One region of the Janibacter sp. UYMM211 genome, then DNA from elsewhere that is predicted to be linked to it. Evidence: predicted binding sites of a transcription regulator. Region 1 holds the regulator's gene; the other holds the start of a gene.
The links. Region 1 encodes HrcA, which represses chaperone genes, less so after heat shock. Its sites were predicted from a motif close to TTNGCACTCGNNNNNNNCGAGTGCNAA; they were not measured.

Region 1 (12,610 bases):
ATCCCGCCGGGCAGGTCGACCTGCGTCGTGTCGCCGGTGACGACCATCTTGCTGCCGAAGCCGAGACGGGTGAGGAACATCTTCATCTGCTCGGGCGAGGTGTTCTGCGCCTCGTCGAGGATGATGAAGGCGTCGTTGAGGGTGCGGCCGCGCATGTACGCCAGCGGGGCGACCTCGATCGTGCCGGCGGCCATGAGCCGCGGGATCGACTCGGCGTCGATCATGTCGTGCAGCGCGTCGTAGAGCGGGCGCAGGTACGGGTCGATCTTGTCGTTGAGCGAGCCGGGCAGGAAGCCCAGGCGCTCGCCGGCCTCGACGGCCGGCCGGGTGAGGATGATCCGGGTGACCTGCTTGGCCTGGAGCGCGGCGACGGCCTTGGCCATCGCGAGGTAGGTCTTGCCGGTGCCGGCCGGGCCGATCCCGAAGATCACCGTGTGGTCGTCGATCGCGTCGACGTACTCCTTCTGCCCCAGCGTCTTGGGGCGGATCGTGCGCCCGCGGTTGCTCACGATGTTCTGCGTGAGGACGTCGGCGGGGCGCTGACGGCTCGCGCCACGCAGCATCGAGATCGAGCGCTCGACGGCGTCGCGGTTGAGCGGCTGCCCCGCACGGACGATCTCGACGAGCTCGCCGAGCAGGGCGTCGACGACGTCGACGTCCTTCTTCGGGCCGGAGATCCGGAACTCGTTGCCCCGCACGAGGATCTCGGTGCGGGGGAACTGGCGCTCCATCGTGCGCAGCAGCTCGTCGCGCGGGCCGAGCAGGGCCACGGGGGTGACCGAGTCGGGCAGGACGATCACCTCGTCGACGGTGCGCTCCCCGAGCGTGTCGGGGGCGGGCGCGGCGTCGGGCAGGGAGTCGAGGGCGGAGAGGTCGGGACGAGAGTCGTCAGTCATCAGGCCTGCAGTCTACGGGGGCGGGCAGTGCGGGTGGGCTCGAGCGGGACCGGGTCAGCGCCACCGCGAGCGGGCGCTGAGCACCGCGATCGCGGCCGGTCCGGCGGTCGAGGCGCGCAGCACGCCCGGCCCGAGCCGCACGGGGGTGGCGCCGGCGGCGACGAGCTGGTCGACCTCGACCGGGCTGATCCCACCCTCGGGACCGACGAGGAGCAGCACGTCGCCGTCGGCCGGCAGCTCGACGGCGGCGAGCGGGGTCGCCGCGTCCTCGTGGAGGACCAGCGCGACGGCACCCTGCTCGACGCGGGCGAGGAGCTGCTTGGTCGAGATGGGCTGGGCCACCTCGGGGGTGCGGGCGCGACGGGACTGCTTGGCCGCGGCCGTGACGACGTTGACCCACTTCTGGTGCGACTTGGCGACCTTCGGGCCCCGCCAGCGCACGATCGCGCGCTCGGACTCCCACGGCACGACCTCGTCGACGCCGAGCTCGGTGGCGGCCTCGACGGCGTCCTCGTCGCGGCCCCCCTTCGCCAGGGCCTGGACGAGGACGAGGCGAGGGCTCGGTTGCGGCTCGTCCCGGCGGGCCTCGACGCGCACGACGAGCTCGGCGGCGTCGGCCGCCTCGACCGTGCCGAGGACCGCCTGGCCGGCGCCGTCGGCGACGATGACCTGCTCGCCCGGGGCGATCCGGCGCACCGAGACCGCGTGCCTGGCCTCGGCGCCGCCGACGCTGACGTGCGCGCCGGGGGCCAGGTCCTGCAGGCTCCCCCGCTCGACGTGGAAGAGCGGCGCGGTCATCGGCTCAGCGGCCCTTGAAGGCGTGGCGCAGCTTGCCCATGAAGCCGGAGTCGACGTCGGCGAGCTGGCCGCTCGGCTCGGTCTCCTCGCGGGCGACGGCGAGGTCGCGCAGCAGCTGCTCCTGCTCGGCGTCCAGGCGAGTGGGGGTGCGCACGTCGGCGTGGATGACGAGGTCGCCGCGGCCGCTGCCGCGCAGGTGGGTGACGCCGAGCCCCTCGAGGACGATCGTGTCGCCGGGCTGCGTGCCCCGGGCGATCTCGACCTGGCGGTCGCCGTCGAAGGTCGCGAAGTTGAGCGTCGTGCCGAGCGCGGCGGCCGTCATCGGCAGCTGGACGGAGGCGTGCAGGTCGTCGCCCTGACGCGTGAAGGTCGGGTGCGGGGTGACGCGCAGCTCGACGAAGAGGTCGCCGGCGGGGCCACCGCCGATGCCGACCTCGCCCTCGCCGGAGAGGTGGATGCGCGTGCCGGTGTCGACGCCCGCGGGGATGCGGATGCTCATCGTGCGGCGGGTGCGCACGCGGCCCTGGCCGGAGCACTCGTGGCAGGGGTGCGGGATGACCTCGCCGAAGCCCTGGCAGGCCGCGCACGGGCGCGACGTCATGACCTGGCCGAGGAAGCTGCGCTGGACCATCTGGACCTCGCCGCGACCGCCGCACACCTCGCAGACCTTACGGCTCGTGCCGGGCTGGGCGCCGTCGCCCGAGCACGTGCTGCAGCGCTCGGCGGTGTCGATCGTCAGGTCCTGTGTGCCGCCGAAGACCGCTGTCTCGAGGTCGACGGACAGGGCGACGAGACCGTCCTGGCCGCGGGTCTGGCGCGGACGCGGTCCGCGACCGCCGCCGGCCGCCTGGCCGAAGAACTGCTCCATGATGTCGCTGAAGGAGAAGCCCGCGCCGAAGCCCTCGTGCGCGCCGCCGTAGGGGTCGGAGCCCATGTCGTACTGGCGGCGCTTGTCCTCGTCGCCGAGGACGTCGTAGGCCTGGCTGACACGCTTGAACTGCTCCTCGGCCTCCTCGCCGGGGTTGACGTCCGGGTGCAGCTTGCGGGCGAGCTTGCGGTAGGAGCGCTTGATCTCCTCCGGCGTGGCGGAGCGGTCGACGCCCAGGTCGGCGTAGTAGTCGTTCACAGCGGTGGGGGTCCTGTCGATCAGGGGTCGGGGGACGAAGGGGGTGCCCGGCGTCAGCCGGTCGTGATGATCCGGGAGAGATAGGTGGCGACGGCCCGGACCTGGCTGATCGTCGCCGGGTAGTTCATCCGGGTCGGGCCGAGCACGCCGACGTGGCCGACGAGCTCGTCGCCGGCGCCGTAGCCGGTCGAGACGACCGAGGTCGTCTGCAGGCCCGAGACGGGGTTCTCGCTGCCGATGCGCACGGCGACCTCACCGGTCTGCTCGGCCTGGGTGCCGAGCAGACGGAGCAGCACGACGTGCTGCTCGAGGGCGTCGAGCACGGGCTCGAGGGTGAGCGGGAAGTCCGAGGGGGTCCGGGCCAGGTTGGCCGTGCCGGCGAGGGTGACGCGGCTCGCGCTCTCCTCGCGGGCGGCCTCCTCGATGGCGGCGAGCACCCCGTCGGTGAGGCTGGAGCGGGTGCGCTCGTCGTCGTCGAGGGTGCGCAGGGCGGTGACCGCCTCGCCGAGCCGGCGCTCGGTGACGACGGCGTTGATCTGGGTGCGCGCGGTCGCGAGCTCGTCGGCACCTGCGGTCGTCGTGTAGTCGGTCTCGGTCGTGATGACCCGCTGCTCGACCCGGCCGCTGCCGGTGATGACGACGACCATGAGCCGGCTCGAGGACATCGGCACGAGCTCGACGTGGCGCACCGTGCTGCGGGTGAGCGAGGGGTACTGGACGACGGCGACTTGCCGGGTGAGGGTCGCGAGGAGGCGCACGGTGCGGTCGAGCACCTCGTCGAGGGCATCGGCACCCTCGAGGAACTGCGCGATCGCGGACCGCTCGGCCCGCGACATCGGCTTGAGCGTCGAGAGCTGGTCGACGAAGGTCCGGTAGCCCGCGTCCGTCGGGATGCGGCCCGCGCTCGTGTGCGGGGCCACGATGAGCCCCTCGTCCTCGAGCGCGGCCATGTCGTTGCGGACGGTCGCGGCGCTCACACCGAGCTGGTGGCGCTCGAGCAGCGCGCGCGAGCCGACGGGCTCGCTCGTGTGGACGTAGTCCTCGACGATCGCGGAGAGGACGGCCATGCGTCGCTCGGTGCTCACGGGCTCTCCCTTCGCTCATCCGGTCGGTACGGCCCGCCGAGGCGGGCTCCCCCGCCCTGGCACTCTCGGGCACTGAGTGCCAAGTCTACGGGCGAGGACGGCATTCCCCAATCGCGCACGCGTGTTGCGGCGAGCACGGGCGCCGCGGCCGACTAGCCTCGCCCGACGTGAGCGACCGCTACGGATCCGACGTCCTGTCCGGCGACTGGCGCAGCGCGGGCAAGCCCCGCAGCCGCGAGGTCGAGGCGACCCCGGACCTCGTCGTCGAGGACGTCGAGACCGGCTGGGTGGGCGCGGTCGTGCGGGTCGAGAAGGCCGGCGGCATGCACGTCGTGCACCTCGAGGACCGCCGCGGGGCGGTCAAGGCCTTCCCCCTCGGTCCGGGCTTCCACCTCGACGGCGCCCCGGTCGTCCTCACCGCGCCGAAGGGGGCCGGACGGGCCGCCCTGGCCCAGCAGCAGCAGGCCTCGGCCCGCACCGCGTCGGGCTCGGTGGCCGTCGCCGACCGCACCGCGCGCGTCGCCCGCGGGTCGCGGATCTTCGTGGAGGGGCGTCACGACGCCGAGCTCGTCGAGAAGGTGTGGGGCCATGACCTGCGCGTCGAGGGAGTCGTCGTCGAGATGCTCGACGGCGTCGACGACCTCGCCGGGGCGATCCGGGACTTCGCGCCCGGGCCCGGGCGCCGGATGGGCGTGCTCGTCGACCACCTCGTGCCCGGCTCCAAGGAATCGCGGATCGTCGCGAAGGCGTCGGGGATCTCCCCCTTCGCCCCCCACGTCCTCGTCCTCGGTCACCCCTTCGTCGACGTCTGGCAGTCCGTGCGACCGCAGCGTCTCGGGATGGACGCCTGGCCGACCATCCCCCGCTCCGTGGAGTGGAAGCGCGGGATCTGCGCCCACCTCGGCTGGGCCCACGACGACCAGGCCGACATCGCCCGCGCGTGGAAGCAGATCCTCGGCACCGTGCGCAGCTACGCCGACCTCGAGCCCTCGCTGCTGGGGCGAGTCGAGGAGCTCATCGACTTCGTCACCGCCCCTGACGCCTGAGCCGGTTTATCGGGTGACCCGATAAACCCCGGGTCCGCATGAGTAAGAAACTCATGCGAAGCCGGGGTTTCTCGGGTCACCCGAGAATCTTGTGACTCGGGTCAGTCCCTCGGGCCCCCGGCGACGTAGATGACCTGGCCCGAGACGAAGCCGGCCTCGTCGGAGCACAGGAAAGACGCCGTCGCGGCGATGTCCTCGGGCTGGCCGACGCGCTGGACGGGGATCTCCTTGGCCGAGTAGGCGATGAAGTCCTCGAAGGGGACGCCGACGCGCTCGGCGGTGGCCGCCGTCATCTCGGTCTGGATGAAGCCCGGGGCGATGGCGTTGGCGGTGACGCCGAACTTGCCGAGCTCGATGGCGAGGGTCTTGGTGAAGCCCTGCATGCCGGCCTTGGCGGCCGCGTAGTTGGCCTGGCCGCGGTTGCCCAGCGCCGAGGTCGACGAGAGGTTGACGACGCGCCCGTGCTTCTCCTGCGTCATGTACGCCTGGCACGCCTTGGTCATGAGGAAGGCACCGCGCAGGTGCACGCCCATGACGGCGTCCCAGTCGTCGAGGGTCATCTTGAAGAGCAGGTTGTCCCGGATGATGCCCGCGTTGTTGACGAGCACGGTCGGCGCGCCGAGCTCGGCGGCGATGCGCTCGACGGCGGCGGCCACCTGGGCCTCGTCGGAGACGTCGGCGCCGACGGCGATCGCCCGGCCGCCGGCCGCGGTGATCTCCTCGACGGTGCCGGCGCAGGCGCTCTCGTCGAGGTCGACGACGGCGACCTGGTGCCCGTCGGCCGCGAGACGGACGGCGACGGCCCGTCCGATGCCGCGGGCGGCTCCGGTGACGACGGCGGTGCGCTGGGTGCTCATGGGCGTGGTGTCCTCCTGGTCGTGGGTGGGTGCACCACGCCACGGGGGCGACGGTGCGCCCTATGCATAACAGACACCGCGGGCGAAGGGGTCAGCCGCGCCGCCGGAAGCGGTTGATCGCCTTGCCCCGGATCTGGGGGACGAGGATGGCGGGCTCGGTCGGCAGGACCCAGCCCAGACGGCGGGCCAGCAGGCACACCCCGGCACCGACGAGCACCCCGCCGGGGGCGGAGTACGGCCCGACGACCTCGCGCAGGACGAGGTAGGTCAGGGCGCCGGCGAGCGCGGCCGTCGCGTAGAGCTCGGAGCGGCGGAAGATGCTCGGCACCTGGCCGAGCATGACGTCGCGCACCGCCCCGCCGCCGACCGCGGTGAGCACGCCGAGCAGGACCGCGGGCAGCGGGCTGATGCCGGTGAGGAGCGCCTTCTGCGTGCCGGCGACCGCCCACGCCCCGAGCGCCAGCGCGTCGACGTAGGGGAAGACCTGACGCCACCGCCGCCCCTCGAAGCGCACGAGGAAGGCCAGCCCTGAGGCGACGAGCGCGCACCCCAGATAGGCCCCGTCGGTGAGCGCGATCGGGGTCTGGTTGAGCAGCACGTCGCGGATCGCCCCGCCACCCAGCGCCGAGATCATCGAGATGATCGCGAAGCCGACGGGGTCGAGGTTGAACTGGCGAGCCACCGCCGCACCGAGCAGGGCGTTGGTGACCACGCCGAGGAGGTCGATGCTGCGCAGCACCTGGGCGATGAGCTCCTGCTGCTCGCTCACGCCGCTCCCCCGAGCAGCGTGTGCACGACGGTGTCGGCGAGCAGCCGGCCCCGGCGGGTGAGCACGACGCGACCGCCGACCGCGGCCCGGCCGTCGACGAGGCCGCTCGCGACGAGACCCGCGACGGCACGTCGGGCGCCGGGCTCGAGCGCGCTCGTCGCGACCCCGTCGACGAGCCGCACCCCGAGGAGGAGCTCCTCGTCGGCGCGCTGCGCGTCGGTGAGCACCTCGCGGGCCGCCGCGGGCGAGGAGCCGTCGTCGAGGCGCCCGGCCCACGCGGCGGGGTGCTTGACGTTCCACCACCGCGTGCCGGCGACGTGGCTGTGGGCACCGGGCCCGACGCCCCACCAGTCGTCGCCGCGCCAGTAGGCGAGGTTGTGCCGGCAGCGGTCCTGCGGCGTGCGCGCCCAGTTGCTGATCTCGTACCAGTCGTAGCCCGCGCCGGCGAGCAGCTCGTCGGCGAGCTCGTACTTGTCGGCCTCGTCGTCACCGGTCGGCAGGGGCAGCTCGCCGCGGCGCACGCGCGCGGCGAGCCTCGTGCCGTCCTCGACGGTGAGGGCGTAGGCCGAGACGTGGTCGGGCTCGAGGGCGAGCGCGGCCTCGAGCGAGGCGCGCCAGTCCTCGAGGGTCTCCCCCGGGGTGCCGTAGATGAGGTCGAGGCTCACCGCTAGACCCGCGTCGCGCGCGCCCGCGACGGCCCGGGCGACGCCCTCGGGGTCGTGTGTGCGGTCGAGGGTCTTCAGCACGCCGGGACGGACCGACTGCATGCCGACCGAGACCCGGGTGACCCCGCCGTGGGCGAGCTCGGCGAGGGACGAAGGGGTGACCGAGTCCGGGTTCGCCTCGGTCGTCACCTCGGCGTCGGCAGCGAGCCCGAAGCGCTCGCGGATGCCGTCGAGCACGACGACGAGATCCGCCGACGGCAGCAGGGTCGGGGTCCCCCCGCCCAGGAAGACGGTGCTCACCGGACCCGGCGCAGCACCTGCCAAGCCGAGCACGTCGCGGGCGAGGTCGAGCTCGCGCAGCGCGCCCTGGGCGAAGGTGGCCCGGCTCGACCCGGGCGGGCCGTCCTGGCCGCCGAGCTCGGAGGCGGTGTAGGTGTTGAAGTCGCAGTAGCCGCAGCGCACGGCGCAGAAGGGCACGTGGACGTACATCGCGAGCGCGCGCCGCCCGACCGCCTCGGCACTGGCGTCGGGCAGCCGGCCGTCGCGGGGCGCGGGGTCGCCGTCGGGGAGCTGTGGCACGGGGTCCATCGTCCCCCACCGCGGCCGGTGCTCGCGCCCGCGCCCGCCCCTGCGGGTGGTCCGCACCCCGGGCCGGGCGACCTACGGTCGGCAGATGAGGACGGTCAGCCGCTGGACACCCGCCGGGCCGGACGCCGTCTGGTCCGTGCTGGCCGACGGGTGGACCTACCCGGGCTGGGTCGTCGGCGCGTCACGCATGCGGGCGGTCACCCCCGGGTGGCCGGGAGCAGGTGCCCGGCTCCACCACTCCGTGGGCAGCTGGCCCTGGCTGCTCGACGACGAGACGTCCGTGCGAGAGGTCGACCCCGGCCGCCGCCTCGTCCTGCGTGCTCGTGCCATGCCCCTCGGTGCGGCACGCGTCGAGATCACCCTCCACCCGCAGGCCCAGGGCACCCGGGTCGAGATGCGCGAGGACGCCGAGAGCGGCCCCTCGCTCCTCCTGCCCTCACCAGCGCGCCAGCTCGGCATCGTGCTGCGCAACCGCGAGGCGCTGCGCCGTCTCGCCCTGCTCGCCGAGCGGGCGGGGCGGGCCACGGGCTAGCCGCGGCCGCCCCCCGGGGCGGCCTGCCGGCGTGAGGGCGCGGCGCGCTCCCCCCGTAGGGTGGCGGCATGACGCAGCCCCGCTGGATCGAGCTCGACGGTGTCGTCAACATGCGAGACGTGGGCGGCCTGCCGACCCGGGACGGCGGGCGGCTGCGCGAGCGCCGCCTCATCCGCAGCGACAACCTCCAGGACCTCACCGAGAGCGACGTGGCGCACGTCGTCGACGTGCTCGGCGTCACCGACGTCGTCGACCTGCGCACCCACGACGAGCTCGACGAGACCGGCCCGGGTCCGCTGCGGCGCACGGCGGTCGCCCATCACCACCACACCTTCTTCCGCACCGTCGGCGGTGACCTGCGCGACCTCATGGTCCTGCGCGAGGAGGAGCAGCCGGTCAAGGACGCCTCCTACTGGAGCGCCCACTACCGCGGCTACCTCGAGCACCGGCCCGACTCAGTCGCGGGGGCTCTCGGCCGGGTCGCCGACGCGAAGGGGGCGGCGCTCGTGCACTGCGCCGCGGGCAAGGACCGCACGGGCACGATCGTCGCGCTCGCCCTGTCCGTCGCGGGCGTGCCCGACGAGGAGATCGTCGCCGACTACGTGCTCACCGCCGAGCGCCTGCCCCGGATCATCGAGCGGCTCCAGGGCACCGGCTTCTACAGCCGCCTGCGCGACCGGCCGATGAGCGAGCAGGAGCCGGTGCCGGAGGCCATCACCGGTCTGCTCGACTCCGTCGCGGAGCACGGCGGGGCGCGGGCGTGGTTGCGCGACCAGGGGTGGAGCGCCGAGCAGGTCGAGCGGCTGGCCGCCCGCCTGCGCGACTGAGCGCCCCGACGACCGGGAGGGTCACCCCTTCGCGGGCTTGTCCGAGACGTAGATCGGGATGACGCCCTGCACGACGACGACGCCGTCGGTGCGCACGGCCTTGACCCGCACGTCGATGTCGAAGGGGGCCTCGCGCTCCCAGTCCGAGGGGGAGGTCTCGGCGACGCACAGCAGGTCGGTCGTCGACTTCTGCAGGTACTCGACCTGCAGGCCGCGCGGGAGCCACCGCTGGTGGTCCGGGCAGGTCGCCTCGGCGACGAGACCCATCGCCGCCTCGAGCCCGTTGCACACGGCGATCGCGTGCAGGGTCCCGATGTGGTTGTGCACCCGGCGGCGGTTCTTGATCGTCAGCTCGGCCCGGTGCGGACGCACCTCGCGCACCTGCGGACGCACCGTCCAGAAGTACGGGGCGAACCGGGCGTACGCGAGCGAGAAGAGCCGTGTGCCTCCCGGGTAGCGGGTCAGGCGTCGGTAGAGGGCGTAGGTCTGCTGGGCCACGGGGGCACCCTACGTCCTCGCCCGGCGGCTACTTCTTCGCCTTGTCCTTCGTCGGCTCGTCGGAGGACAGCGCGGCGACGAAGGCCTCCGGCGGCACCTCGACGCTGCCGATGTTCTTCATCCGCTTCTTGCCCGCCTTCTGCTTCTCGAGCAGCTTGCGCTTGCGCGAGATGTCGCCGCCGTAGCACTTGGCGAGCACGTCCTTGCGGATCGCGCGGATCGTCTCGCGGGCGATGACCCGGGCGCCGATGGCGGCCTGGATCGGCACCTCGAACTGCTGGCGCGGGATGAGGTCCTTGAGCTTGCCGGCCATCATCGTGCCGTAGGAGTACGCCTTGTCCTTGTGGACGACGGCGCTGAAGGCGTCGACGCCCTCGCCCTGGAGGAGGATGTCGACCTTGACGAGGTCGGCCGCCTGGTCGCCGGCCTCCTGGTAGTCCAGCGAGGCGTAGCCGCGGGTCTTGGACTTCAGCTGGTCGAAGAAGTCGAAGACGATCTCCGCGAGCGGGAGGGTGTAGCGCATCTCGACGCGGTCCTCGGAGAGGTAGTCCATGCCACCGAGCTGGCCGCGCTTGCCCTGGCAGAGCTCCATGATCGCCCCGATGAACTCGCTCGGGGCGAGGATCGTGGCCTTGACCACCGGCTCGCGGACCTCGGCGACCTTGCCGTACGGGAACTCGCTGGGGTTGGTCACCTCGATCTCGGTGCCGTCGTCCATCGTCACCTGGTAGACGACGTTGGGCTGGGTCGAGATGAGGTCGAGGTCGAACTCGCGCTCGAGGCGCTCGCGGACGATCTCGAGGTGGAGCAGACCGAGGAAGCCGACACGGAAGCCGAAGCCGAGGGCCGCGGAGGTCTCCGGCTCGTAGACGAGCGCCGCGTCGTTGAGCTTGAGCTTGTCGAGCGCGTCGCGCAGGTCCGGGTAGTCCGAGCCGTCGATCGGGTACAGGCCGGAGAAGACCATCGGCTTGGGGTCCTTGTAGCCGCCGATGGCGTCGGTGGCCGGCTTGGCCATGTTCGTCACCGTGTCGCCGACCTTGGACTGGCGCACGTCCTTGACCCCGGTGATGAGGTAGCCGACCTCGCCGACGCCCAGGCCGTTCGAGGGCTTGGGCTCGGGGCTGATGACGCCGATCTCCAGCAGCTCGTGCGTCGCCTTCGTGCTCATCATCGCGATGCGCTCGCGGGGGTTGAGGTTGCCGTCGACGACGCGGACGTAGGTGACGACCCCGCGGTAGGTGTCGTAGACGGAGTCGAAGATCATCGCTCGGGCCGGGGCGTCGGGGTCGCCCACCGGTGCGGGCAGGTCGCCGACGACGCGGTCGAGGAGGGCCTCGACCCCTTCGCCCGTCTTGCCCGAGACCTTGAGGACGTCCTCGGGGTCGCAGCCGATGAGGCCGGCGAGCTCGGCGGCGTACTTCTCGGGCTGAGCGGCCGGCAGGTCGATCTTGTTGAGCACCGGGATGATCGTCAGCTCGTTCTCCATGGCCAGGTAGAGGTTGGCCAGGGTCTGCGCCTCGATGCCCTGCGCGGCGTCGACGAGCAGGACCGCGCCCTCGCACGCGGCGAGGCTGCGCGAGACCTCGTAGGTGAAGTCGACGTGCCCGGGGGTGTCGATCATGTTGAGGCAGTAGGTCTGGCCCTCGAGCTCCCAGGGCATGCGCACGGCCTGGCTCTTGATCGTGATGCCGCGCTCACGCTCGATGTCCATGCGGTCGAGGTACTGCGCGCGCATCTGCCGCGCCTCGACGACGCCGGTGATCTGCAGCATGCGGTCGGCCAGGGTGGACTTGCCGTGGTCGATGTGGGCGATGATGCAGAAGTTGCGGATCTGCTGCGGCGGGGTCGCGTGCGGCTGCAGCGCCTTCGTGGCCATGGGTGACACGGGGGAGACTCAACCTCGTCGATGGGCGGCGATGGATCAGCGCTCATCATCGCACCTCCCAGCCGACCCACGAGAACGCGACCTAGGCTCGCCCCCGTGACCGCAGCCGCCGAGCCCGCCGTCGACGGGGTGCCCGCCTCCCCCTTCGGCCGTCGCACCCTCCTCGCGGAGACCGCCCTCGTCCTGCTCGTCTCGCTCGGCGCGAGCGCCATCTGGTCGCTCCTGCGCATCGTCTCGCTGCTCACCCAGGGCGGGCTGTCGGGGGTGACGACGACGATGAACTCCTCGGCCTACCCCGACCGGCCGTGGCTCGACCTCGTCCACCAGCTCGTCGGCGTCGGGCTCGGCGTGGTGCCCGCCCTGCTCGCTCTGCACCTGCTCACCCGGGAGGACCGGGACGCGCCGCACCGGATCGGCGCCGACCTGCGCCGCCCGGGCAGCGACCTGCTGCGCGGCGTCCTGCTCACCGCTGCCGTCGGCATCCCCGGGCTCGCCTGGTACCTCGGGTCGCGGGCGCTCGGCATCAACACGACGGTGGCCGCCGCGGACCTCGCGCCGGTGTGGTGGGCCGTGCCGGTGCTCGTCCTCGCCGCGCTGCAGAACGCCGTGCTCGAGGAGGTCGTCATGGTCGGCTACCTCTTCACCCGGTGGACCCAGGCGGGGTGGGGCCGGTGGCGGGTGATCGTCGTCAGCGCGCTCGTCCGGGGCAGCTATCACCTCTACCAGGGCTTCGGCGGCTTCGTCGGCAACGTCGTCATGGGACTGCTCTTCGGCTGGCTCTACACCCGCACCCGACGGGTCGGCCCGCTCGTCGTCGCGCACACGCTGCTCGACGTCGTCGCCTTCGTGGGGTACACCCTGGCCCGCGACCACCTGGGGTGGCTGCGATGATCCTGCCCGGAGCGGCCTGACACCGGCCGCCGACGACAGGGGAATCCCGATGAGCTCGCAGTGGCCACCCGCGCCGGGGACTCCCCCGGCCGCCTACCCGCCCGCCGGACGACGGCCGCGCGGCCCCGCCGACCCCCGTGGTCCCCG
Region 2 (10,266 bases), on a different contig from region 1:
CGCCGAGGCTGACCGTCACGGGGTCGCCGGGCTGCAGGTCTCCGGCCCGGGTCGCCGAGATCAGCACGGTCGAGCCCGACAGGTCCGCGTCGCCGCGCTGGATGTCGATGGTCTGGATGCGCTCGACGGTGGCCGGGTCGACGGCCTGGACGAAGCGCCGCTCCCCGTCGACCTCGAGCGGCGCGTAGCGCACCGACGAGACCTCGGCGACGCCCGGCACCTCCGCCGCCTCGGTGGTGAGGGTGTGCGAGAAGGGCTGGTTGACGGCGTTGGAGAGCACGTAGTCGGCACGGAAGCTGTCGGCGATCTGCTGGTCGACCGTGGCCTTCGTGCTCGAGGCGAGCACGCCCATGAGCGCGACGAGGGTCATCCCGATCATCAGGGCCGAGGCCGTCGCCGCGGTGCGGCCGGGGTTGCGGATGGCGTTCTGCTCCGCCATGTGCCCGATCGGGCCGAAGACCCGGCGGTAGACCCAGCCGAGCGCGCGGATGAGCGGGCGCCCGACGAGCGGGGAGAGGAAGGCCAGGCCGAGGAGCATCCCGACCGTGCCGAGCCCCACCCAGACGAGCTCGTCGGTGTCGACGACGAAGAGCCCGGCGAGGAAGGCGGCGACACCGAGCACGAGCACCGCGACCTCGAGGGCCAGACGCACGGGTCGCGTACGGGTCGACTCGCTCGTCTGCTCGCGCATCGCCTCGACCGGTGCGACCGAGCCGGCCCGGCGGGCCGGGACGTAGGCGGCGAGGACCGTGACGAGGACCCCGACGGCGTACGCCGCGACGACCGTCCGCGGCGCGAAGATCAGCCCGGACCCGCTGAGGTCGAGACCGAGGAGCGAGAAGAGCCCCTGGATGCCCAGGGCGAGGAGCACGCCGACGACGAGGCCGACGGTGGACCCGACGAGGCCCACGACGAGCGCCTCGATCATCACCGAGCGGGTGATCTGGCCCCGGCTCGCCCCGATCGCGCGGAGCAGGGCCAGCTCGCGCCCGCGCTGGGCGACGAGGATCGAGAAGGTGTTGACGATGATGAAGGAGCCGACGAGCAGGGCGATGCCGGCGAAGACGAGCAGGAAGGTCGTGATGAAGCCCAGCGCCTCCTGCACCTGCGTCGCCGTCCGCTCGGCGACGGCGGCGCCGGTCTCGGCGGTGTACCCCTTCGGGGTGATCGCGGCGGCCTCCTTCGCGACGTCGGCGGGAGCGGCGTCGTCGGTCGTCGTCAGCCACACCGAGCTGTAGACGTCCTTGCCGTCGAGGAAGTACTTCTGGGCGCTCTTGGTGTCGAAGACCGAGATCGAGGCGCCGACGACTCCCCCTTCGCCGAACTCGAGGATGCCGACGAGCCTGGCGTCGATCTGCGGGTACTGACCGGCGGTGACCATCTCGACGTCGTCGCCGAGGCTCAGCCCCGCGCGCTCGGCGGTCTGCGCGTCGATGGCGACCTCGCCCTCGCGCTCCGGCGGGCGACCCTGGTCGTAGGTGACGACCTGACGACCCAGCTGGTTCGGCGCGTCGTTGTGGTTGAAGGCGAGCGCCGGCGCCCCCTGCCCGCCGACGACGTTGCCGTTCTCGCCCACGACGAAGACGCCGAAGGCCTCGACGTTGCCGTCGACGCGTGCGACCCCGTCGAGGTCCTCGAAGCGGGCCACCTCGGCCGCGCTGATCGTCGCGGTGGAGAAGCCCTCGCCGGAGTCGGACGCGGCGACGACGACGTCGCCGACGGTGCCCTCGGTGATGCCCTCGAAGGCCCGGCCGAGGGTGTCGGTGAAGATGAGCGAGCCCGCGACGAAGCCGACGCCGAGGACGACGGCGACGGCCGAGAGGAGCAGCCGCAGCTTGCGCGCGAGCAGCGACGTCAGGGCCGCGCGGATCATCCCTGGGTCCCCGTGCGCGCCGAGAGCGCCATCATCGCGTCGAGCACCGACTCCCGCGTCGGCTGCCACACCTCGTCGACGACCCGGCCGTCGCTGAGGATGAGCACCCGGTCGGTGTGGCTCGCGGCGACGGGGTCGTGGGTGACCATGACGATGGTCTGCCCGAAGTCGTCGACGCTGCGACGCAGGAAGGCGAGGACCTCGGCCGAGCTCGTCGAGTCGAGGTTGCCGGTCGGCTCGTCGGCGAAGATGATCTGCGGCCGGCTGACGAGCGCCCGCGCGCACGCGACGCGCTGCTGCTGACCGCCGGACAGCTCGGAGGGGCGGTGGCCGAGACGGTCCTCGAGCCCGACGGTGCGCACGACGTGGTCGAACCACTCCTGGTCGGGCTTGCGCCCGGCGATCGTCATCGGCAGCAGGATGTTCTCGCGGGCCGAGAGCGTCGGCACGAGGTTGAAGGCCTGGAAGACGAAGCCGACGCTGTCGCGCCGCAGCCGGGTGAGGGCCTTGTCGCCGAGCCCGGTGATCTCGACGTCGCCGATCCGCACCTGCCCCGACGTCACCGAGTCCAGCCCGGCGAGGCAGTGCATGAGGGTGGACTTGCCCGAGCCGGACGGGCCCATGATCGCGGTGAACTGCCCCGCGGTCACCTCGATGCTCACGCGGTCGAGGGCGACGACGGTGGCGTCTCCCCGGCCATAGGTCTTCGTCAGCTCGGTCGTGCTCGCGGCGACATCGGTCGTCATGGGTGGTCCCCTCCTCGGTGGCCTGACGAGCCTAGGGGGCACCCCTGCGGCACCGACCATGTCATCTGTCACGCACCGCCCGGGGCGTCCCGGTGGGTCGACCCGGGGGCGAGCCGAGCGACGACGGGGGGATCCCCCTTCGCCCGCTCCTAGAGCTTGACCTGAGCCCCCATGGTGATCGTGCGGCCGAGCGGCAGGTTGAAGTAGTCGGTGGGGTCGGCGGCGTTGTGCGCGAGCGCGATGAAGAGACGCTTGCGCCACGGGTGCATCCCGGGCCGCTGGCTCTGGTGCACGGTGATCCGCGAGAGGAAGTACGTCGTGCCGTCGAGGTCGATGTCGAGGCCCTCGTCCCGCGCGATCGCCAGCCCGGCGGGGATGTCGGGCTCCTGGCTGAAGCCGTAGCGCAGCAGGACGTGGCTCACGTGGTCGTAGGGGTTGCCGAGGTCGTCGACGACGACCCGCTCGGAGTCGGGGACGAAGGGGACGTTGAGGGACTGCGTCGTGACGATGACGACCTCGTCGTGCAGGACGTGGTTGTGCTGGAGGTTCTCGCGCAGCGCGAGCGGGGTCGTCTCGGCGTTGGGGTGGAGGAAGACAGCCGTGCCGGGCACGCGCAGGATCTTCGTGCTCGTCGCGACCTCGTCGAGGAAGGTGCTCAGCGGCATCTCGAGCTTCTCGCGGCGGGTGGTGACGAGCTCGCGGCCGCGACCCCACGTCGTCATCACCGTCGCGAGGGTGCACGCGACGAGCAGCGGCAGCCACCCGCCGTGCAGGACCTTGGCGATGTTGGCGCTGAAGAAGAGCAGCTCGACGGTGCCGAAGACCCCGGCGAAGAGGACGACCTTCGGGGTCGACCAGCGCAGCGCCGCGACGGCGTAGACGCTGAAGAGCGAGGTCGTGAGCAGCAGGTCGAGGGTGACGGCGACGCCGTACGCCGTCGCGAGGCGCTCGGAGTCGCGGAAGGTCACCATGAGGATCATGACGCCGGCGAAGAGCAGCCAGTTCACCGACGGCACGTAGATCTGCCCGCCCGAGCTCTCGCTCGTCTGGCGCACGGTGAGGCGGGGGAAGAAGCCGAGCCGCTCGGCCTGGCGGGCGACGGAGAAGGCCCCGGAGATCACCGCCTGGCTGGCGATGATGGTCGCCAGCGTCGCGAGGACGACGAGCGGCAGCTGGGCCCAGCCCGGCGCGAGGTGGAAGAAGGGGTTGGCCGTCTCGTGGCTGTCCTGCATGACCAGCTGGGCCTGCCCGAGGTAGTTGAGGGTGAGGCACGGGAAGACGAGGAAGAACCACGCACGAGCGATTGGGGGCCGCCCGAAGTGCCCCATGTCGGCGTAGAGGGCCTCGGCACCGGTGATCGCGAGGACGACCGCGCCCATCGCGACGAAGGCGACGAAGGGGCGGTCGAGGACGAAGAGGGCCGCGTGGTGGGGCGAGAGCGCGAGGAGGACCTCGGGGTCCTGGACGACGTGCCACAGCCCGAGCCCGCCGAGGGTGAGGAACCACACGACCATGACCGGGCCGAAGAAGCGCCCGACGCTGTGGGTGCCGAAGCGCTGGACGCTGAAGACGACGACGACGATCACCGCGGCGATGGGCACGATGTAGTCCGACAGGGCCGGTGCGGCGACGCGCAGGCCCTCGACGGCCGAGAGCACCGAGATCGCCGGGGTGATGAGGCTGTCGCCGAAGAAGAGCGAGCCGCCGAAGACGCCGAGGATCATCGCCAGGGCGAAGCGGCGACCCCCGGGGCGCACGCTGCGGCGGGTGAGGTGGGCGAGCGACATGATGCCGCCCTCTCCGTCGTTGTCGGCCCGCAGGATGAAGCCGAGGTACTTGATCGAGACGACGAGCGTCACCGACCAGAAGATCATCGACACGACGCCGAAGACGTCCTCCTGCGAGGCGCCGACGATGCCCCCGTCGAGGGCGAAGACGGTGCGCAGGGCGTACAGGGGGCTCGTGCCGATGTCGCCGAAGACGACGCCGAGGGCGGCCAGGACGAGCCCGGCGGCGCCCCCGTGATGTGTGCTGCCGTCGCGCTCGACGGCACCAGGTGCTGAGGTCACGGAGGAGGACAGTACGCCTGCCGGGACGACGAAGGGGTGGACCCCCCAGATCTGGGAGGTCCACCCCTTCGTCAGCGGTGGTGCGGTGTCGGTGGTCTCGAGGCTCCTCGCAGAGCTCGTCGCACCTCGACCAGCGAGGAGGGGGGCTCGATCAGAAGCCCATCCCACCCATCTCGTCGCCACCCGGCATCGCCGGGGCGGCCTTCTCGGGCTTGTCGGCGACGACGGCCTCGGTGGTGAGGAAGAGCGCCGCGATGGAGGCGGCGTTCTGCAGCGCGCTGCGGGTCACCTTCGCCGGGTCGATGATGCCCGCGGCGATGAGGTCGACGTACTCGCCGGTCGCGGCGTTGAGGCCGTGACCGGAGGGCAGGTTGGCGACCTTCTCGGAGACGACGCCGCCCTCGAGACCGGCGTTGACCGCGATCTGCTTGAGCGGGGCGGAGGCGGCGACGCGCACGATGTTCGCGCCGGTGGCCTCGTCACCCTCGAGGGACAGACCCGCGAAGGCGGCCTCGGTCGCCTGGAGCAGGGCGACGCCACCACCGGCGACGATCCCCTCCTCGACGGCAGCCTTGGCGTTGCGCACGGCGTCCTCGATGCGGTGCTTGCGCTCCTTGAGCTCGACCTCGGTGGCCGCGCCCGCCTTGATGACGGCGACGCCGCCGGCGAGCTTGGCGAGGCGCTCCTGGAGCTTCTCGCGGTCGTAGTCCGAGTCGGAGTTCTCGATCTCGGCCTTGATCTGGTTGACCCGACCGGCGATCTGGTCCTGGTCGCCCGCGCCCTCGACGATCGTCGTCTCGTCCTTGGTGACGACGACCTTGCGCGCACGGCCGAGCAGGTCGAGCTCGGCGGTGTCGAGCTTGAGGCCGACCTCCTCGGAGATGACCTGGCCACCGGTGAGGATGGCGATGTCGGCGAGCATGGCCTTGCGACGGTCGCCGAAGCCCGGGGCCTTGACGGCGACGGACTTGAAGGTGCCGCGGATCTTGTTGACGACGAGCGTCGACAGGGCCTCGCCCTCGACGTCCTCGGCGATGATGAGCAGCGGCTTGCCCGACTGCATGACCTTCTCGAGCAGCGGCAGCAGGTCCTTGATCGAGCCGATCTTGGAGTTGGCGATGAGGACGTAGGGGTCCTCGAGCACGGTCTCCATGCGCTCGGTGTCGGTGACGAAGTAGCCCGAGATGTAGCCCTTGTCGAAGCGCATGCCCTCGGTGAGCTCGAGCTCGAGACCGAAGGTGTTGCTCTCCTCGACGGTGATGACGCCTTCCTTGCCGACCTTGTCCATCGCCTCGGCGATCTTGGACCCGATCTCGGGGTCGGCGGCGGAGATCGAGGCGGTGGCCGCGATCTGCTCCTTGGTCTCGATGTCCTTGGCCATCGACAGGAGCTGGTCCGAGACGGCCGAGGTGGCCTTCTCGATGCCGCGCTTGAGCGCCATCGGGTTGGCCCCGGCGGCGACGTTGCGCAGACCCTCGCGCACGAGGGCCTGGGCGAGGACGGTGGCCGTCGTCGTGCCGTCACCGGCGACGTCGTCGGTCTTCTTCGCGACCTCCTTGACGAGCTCGGCGCCGATCTTCTCGTACGGGTCGTCGAGCTCGATCTCCTTGGCGATCGAGACGCCGTCGTTGGTGATCGTGGGGGCGCCCCACTTCTTCTCGAGGACGACGTTGCGGCCCTTGGGGCCGAGGGTGACCTTGACGGCGTCGGCGAGGGTGTTCATACCCCGCTCGAGACCGCGGCGGGCCTCTTCGTCGAAGGCGATGAGCTTTGCCATTCGGGTGGTCCTCCACACGAGTTGGTTGGTGGTGACCGGGAGGTGCCCGCGACGGACGGACCCCTTCGCACGGCTCACGTCGCCGCGACGTCGAGGACCTCACCTGCACCGGTCGGTTCTGTCACTCTCACGAGGAGAGTGCTAATGCCGATATTGGCACTCTCGACCGTCGAGTGCAAACGCCGTCGAGGCCCGCGAGACGCGCCCCGGTGCATGACGACGGGGCGGCCCGCCCCCTGCGGACCACCCCGTCGTCGTGCGTCCAGGTCAGGCGCGCTCGTGCCGGTGGATGCCCGAGCCCTTGCGCTCCTCGTAGCGGACCGTCGCGCCCTGCAGCTCTCCGGAGACCGTCGCCTCCACCGACCGGGTGACCGACCCGGGGTACCAGCCCCCGACCTCCTCGTCGCCGTACGCGCGCAGCGTGAGGTCGGCGACGAGCGAGGTCTTCTCGGTCTGGACGAGCCCCACGACCCGCGCCGAGCGCATCGTGCTGCTCACGCGGTAGTCGGAGCGGTCGTAGGTGAGGAAGGTCGTGCCCCGGTAGACGCAGCGGCTCGAGGTCCAGCTGTTCGTGATCCGGGCGCCGGAGGGGCAGTAGTAGGACTGGATCTTCGCGGCGTGCCGGGGGTCCGACATCCCCTCGATGTCGGTGACGAGGCGCAGGCGGTGCTGGTTGCCCTTGATGACCGGGCCCATCGCACCGTCGAGGACGGTCTGCACGCTCACGTGCTCGGCGACGACCTCACCGGAGGCGTGCTGCTGCGCGGTGGCCGAGGCCGCCGGGAGGGCGGTGAGAGCGGTGACGCCGACGGCGATGGCGGCGAGCTGCGTCTTCATGATCTGGTCCCCTGTCTGGTCGGAGAGCGTATCTCGCTCCCTCGTAGACCAGGACGCGGCAGGTCGAGGACCGGTTGGTCACGGGTGCGTCACGGCCGTGACGGCCGGCACGCGGTGGCCTCAGGCGCGCTCGAGCGCCGCCCGCATCTCGCCATCGGCCTCGCTCGTCACGGGGTCGGCGAGGTCGGCGACGAAGACGGCGACGACCTCGCGCCCGGGGTTGCCCTCGAGCTCGGCGCGCACCCGACGCCAGTCGGCGAGGTTCGGGTGCTCGACCTCGGTGCAGGCCTGCGCCGGCTCGAGCGAGGTGATCGCAGCGTCGAGGTGAGCGGTCGTCAGCGGCACGGTGGCCGTCGAGCCGTCGTGCCCGATGACCGTCGCGAGGACGACGGCGGCCAGGCCGTGACGCCCGCCGACGGGGTTGAGGTGGCCGATCTCCCACTCGGGGTCCGAGGTCGCGGGGCTGAGCGCGACCGCGAAGGTCACCGGCTCGCGCCAGCCGTCGATCTCGCCGGCGAGGTGCTCCTTGATCGCCGCGAGGCCCTGCGTCGTGCTCCAGTCCAGCTCGCTCATGCCCCCACCCTGCCGCACGCGCGGGCTGGGCAGCGCGAAGGGGGACCCGTGGGTCCCCCTTCGTCGGCGGTCGTGGCCGGTGGTCGGCTCAGGCGTCGAAGCCGAGCCGGCGCGCGCTGCGGCTGCGCTGGCGGGCCTGGCGCATGCGCCGCAGCCGCTTGACGAGCATCGGGTCCTCGGCGAGCGCCGCCGGGTTGTTGATGAGCGCGTTGAGCACCTGGTAGTAGCGCGTGGAGCTCATGTCGAAGAGCTCCTTGATCATCTGCTCCTTGGCGCCCTGGTAGGTCCACCACTGGCGCTCGAAGGCGAGGATCTCGCGGTCGCGGTCGCTCAGCTGCGCCGACGGGCTCTGCGTCTGCTGCTGGGAGGCGGGTGTCACGGGTGACCTCTCGTGGACGGCGGGGACTGCCCGCGCAGCCTATCGCGCGAATGACACGCATGTCATTCGTCCGGCGTGGCGGCTGGACACCGTCTCACCAGCCGTGCTCACTCGTCACACGAGCCCCGGCGGTCACTCGCGCATCGTGTCGAGGATGGCGTCGATGTCGTCCTCGGTCGTCTGCGGGTTGACGATCGCGAAGCGGGCGAGCGTCTCGCCGGCGTGGGTCGTCGGGACGACGAAGGCGAACTCGTCGCCGAGCATCCGGTCCGACCAGGCCTGGTAGTCGGCGGGCTTCCAGCCCAGACGACGGAAGACGACGACCGACAGGTCGCGGTGCCGCACGAGCTCGAGCTCGGGCCGGGCGGCGATCTCGCGCTCGGCGTGCCGGGCCACCTCGAGCGTGCGCTCGACGGCGTCGGTGTACGCCCGGGTGCCGTGCGTCGCGAGGCTGAACCACAGCGGCAGCCCGCGAGCACGCCGGGTGAGCCCGACGGAGTAGTCGGTGGGGTTCCAGTCCGGCGCCTCCGTGAGGATGTCGAGGTAGCCGGCCTTCTGGGTGTGCGCCGCCCGGGCCAGGAGCGGGTCCCGGTAGAGCAGGGCGCAGCAGTCGAAGGGGGCGAAGAGCCACTTGTGGGGGTCGACGATGAAGGAGTCGGCCCGCTCGACGCCGGCGAAGAGGTGGCGCACGCTCGGGGCCGCGAGACCCGCGCCGCCATAGGCCCCGTCGACGTGGAACCAGATGCCGAGGTCGGCGCAGACCTGGGCGACGGCCTCGAGGTCGTCGACGACGCCGAAGTTCGTCGTGCCGGCCGTGGCGACGACGGCGAAGAAGCTCTCGGGCCCCTCGCGCTCGAGCACCTCGCGCAGGGCGGGACCGGTGAGCCGCAGGTCGGCGTCGGGCTCGACGGTGACGAGCTCGGCGTCCATGACGTCGCACGCCGACTGGATCGAGGAGTGCGCACCGGCGGTCGCGGCCACTCGCCACGGGCGCAGGGTCGGCGAGCCCTCGGAGGTCGCGCTCGCGGCCCGGGCCCGGGCGCTGTGCCGCGCCGCGACGAGCGCGGAGAGGTTGCCGATGGTGCCGCCGGGCACGAAGGCACCGCCCGCCTGCGGCGGCAGGCCGGCGAGGTCGGCGATCCAGCGCAGCGCCTGATTCTCGGCGAAGACCGCGCCCGAGCCCTCGAGCCAGGACCCGGCGTAGACCGAGGAGGCGCCGACGACGAGGTCGAACATCGCGGCCGCGTCGCTCGGGGCGCACGGGATGAAGGAGAGGTAGCGGGGGTGGTCGACCGACAGGCAGGCCGGGGCGAGCACCTCGGCGAAGATGTCCATCGCCCGCTCGCCCCCGAGCCCGTCCGGGGTCACTGTCTGGCCGGCCCGGTCGAGGAGCTCCTCGGGGGTCAGCGTGTAGTCGAGCGGCACCGGGTCGAGCTTGAGCCGCCCCTCGGCGTACTCGAGGACCTGGCGGCCCAGCCGCTCGATGGTCGCGTCAGTCTGGCCATGCATGGGGCGCACTCTACGAGCACTCCGGGCGCGACGTCGCCCGTCCTGCTCAGACCTCGAGCGCGCGGCGCACGAGGGCGAGCCGCTCGGGCACGAGGGTGAACCACGCCCACTGGCCGCGCCGCTCGCGGGTGAGCAGGCCGGCGTCGACGAGGACCTTGAGGTGGTGGCTCACGGTGGGCTGGGCCAGCCCGAGCGGTGCGGGCAGGTCGCACGCGCAGACCTCCTGCTGCGGCGAGCAGCGCACGACGCCGAGGATCTGCAGGCGCACGGGGTCCGCCACGGCCTTGAGCAGGCGGGCGACGACCTCGGCGTCCTCGCGGGTGATCGGCGCACTGCCCTCGGCGGCGCAGCACCGCTCGACGGCCTGGGCCAGCAGGGGGCGTCCGTCGGCGGTGGGGGCGGTCATGCCTCCATATTGACATACGTCGATATGCGGTGCCAGGGTCTGGCATATCGACACCCGTCGATATCTGACCGGGAGGACCCGCCATGAGCCGTGTGCA

Region 2: groL (chaperonin GroEL) is a predicted target of HrcA. The motif match lies at 6,584-6,610, and genes of this name have one in related genera.

What each region holds. Positions count from the first base shown of each region.
Region 1 covers NZ_JBEPOY010000002.1:797,373-809,982, reverse strand. The annotation lists gene ABIB53_RS08990 (PhoH family protein) at 1-896, opposite strand, end outside; gene ABIB53_RS08985 (16S rRNA (uracil(1498)-N(3))-methyltransferase) at 951-1,694, opposite strand; gene dnaJ (molecular chaperone DnaJ) at 1,699-2,820, opposite strand; gene hrcA (heat-inducible transcriptional repressor HrcA) at 2,874-3,905, opposite strand; gene ABIB53_RS08970 (DUF3097 domain-containing protein) at 4,073-4,951, shown strand; gene fabG (3-oxoacyl-ACP reductase FabG) at 5,053-5,808, opposite strand; gene ABIB53_RS08960 (trimeric intracellular cation channel family protein) at 5,900-6,577, opposite strand; gene hemW (radical SAM family heme chaperone HemW) at 6,574-7,830, opposite strand; gene ABIB53_RS08950 (SRPBCC family protein) at 7,916-8,362, shown strand; gene ABIB53_RS08945 (tyrosine-protein phosphatase) at 8,431-9,189, shown strand; gene ABIB53_RS08940 (hotdog fold domain-containing protein) at 9,211-9,687, opposite strand; gene lepA (translation elongation factor 4) at 9,716-11,563, opposite strand; gene ABIB53_RS08930 (CPBP family intramembrane glutamic endopeptidase) at 11,669-12,463, shown strand; gene ABIB53_RS08925 (M48 family metallopeptidase) at 12,513-12,610, shown strand, end outside.
Region 2 covers NZ_JBEPOY010000001.1:1,076,101-1,086,366, forward strand. The annotation lists gene ABIB53_RS04975 (ABC transporter permease) at 1-1,873, opposite strand, end outside; gene ABIB53_RS04980 (ABC transporter ATP-binding protein) at 1,870-2,619, opposite strand; gene ABIB53_RS04985 (potassium transporter Kup) at 2,769-4,688, opposite strand; gene groL (chaperonin GroEL) at 4,840-6,465, opposite strand; gene ABIB53_RS04995 (hypothetical protein) at 6,733-7,302, opposite strand; gene ABIB53_RS05000 (hypothetical protein) at 7,423-7,875, opposite strand; gene ABIB53_RS05005 (DUF3263 domain-containing protein) at 7,964-8,254, opposite strand; gene ABIB53_RS05010 (pyridoxal phosphate-dependent decarboxylase family protein) at 8,387-9,763, opposite strand; gene ABIB53_RS05015 (ArsR/SmtB family transcription factor) at 9,810-10,169, opposite strand; gene ABIB53_RS05020 (ArsI/CadI family heavy metal resistance metalloenzyme) at 10,253-10,266, shown strand, end outside.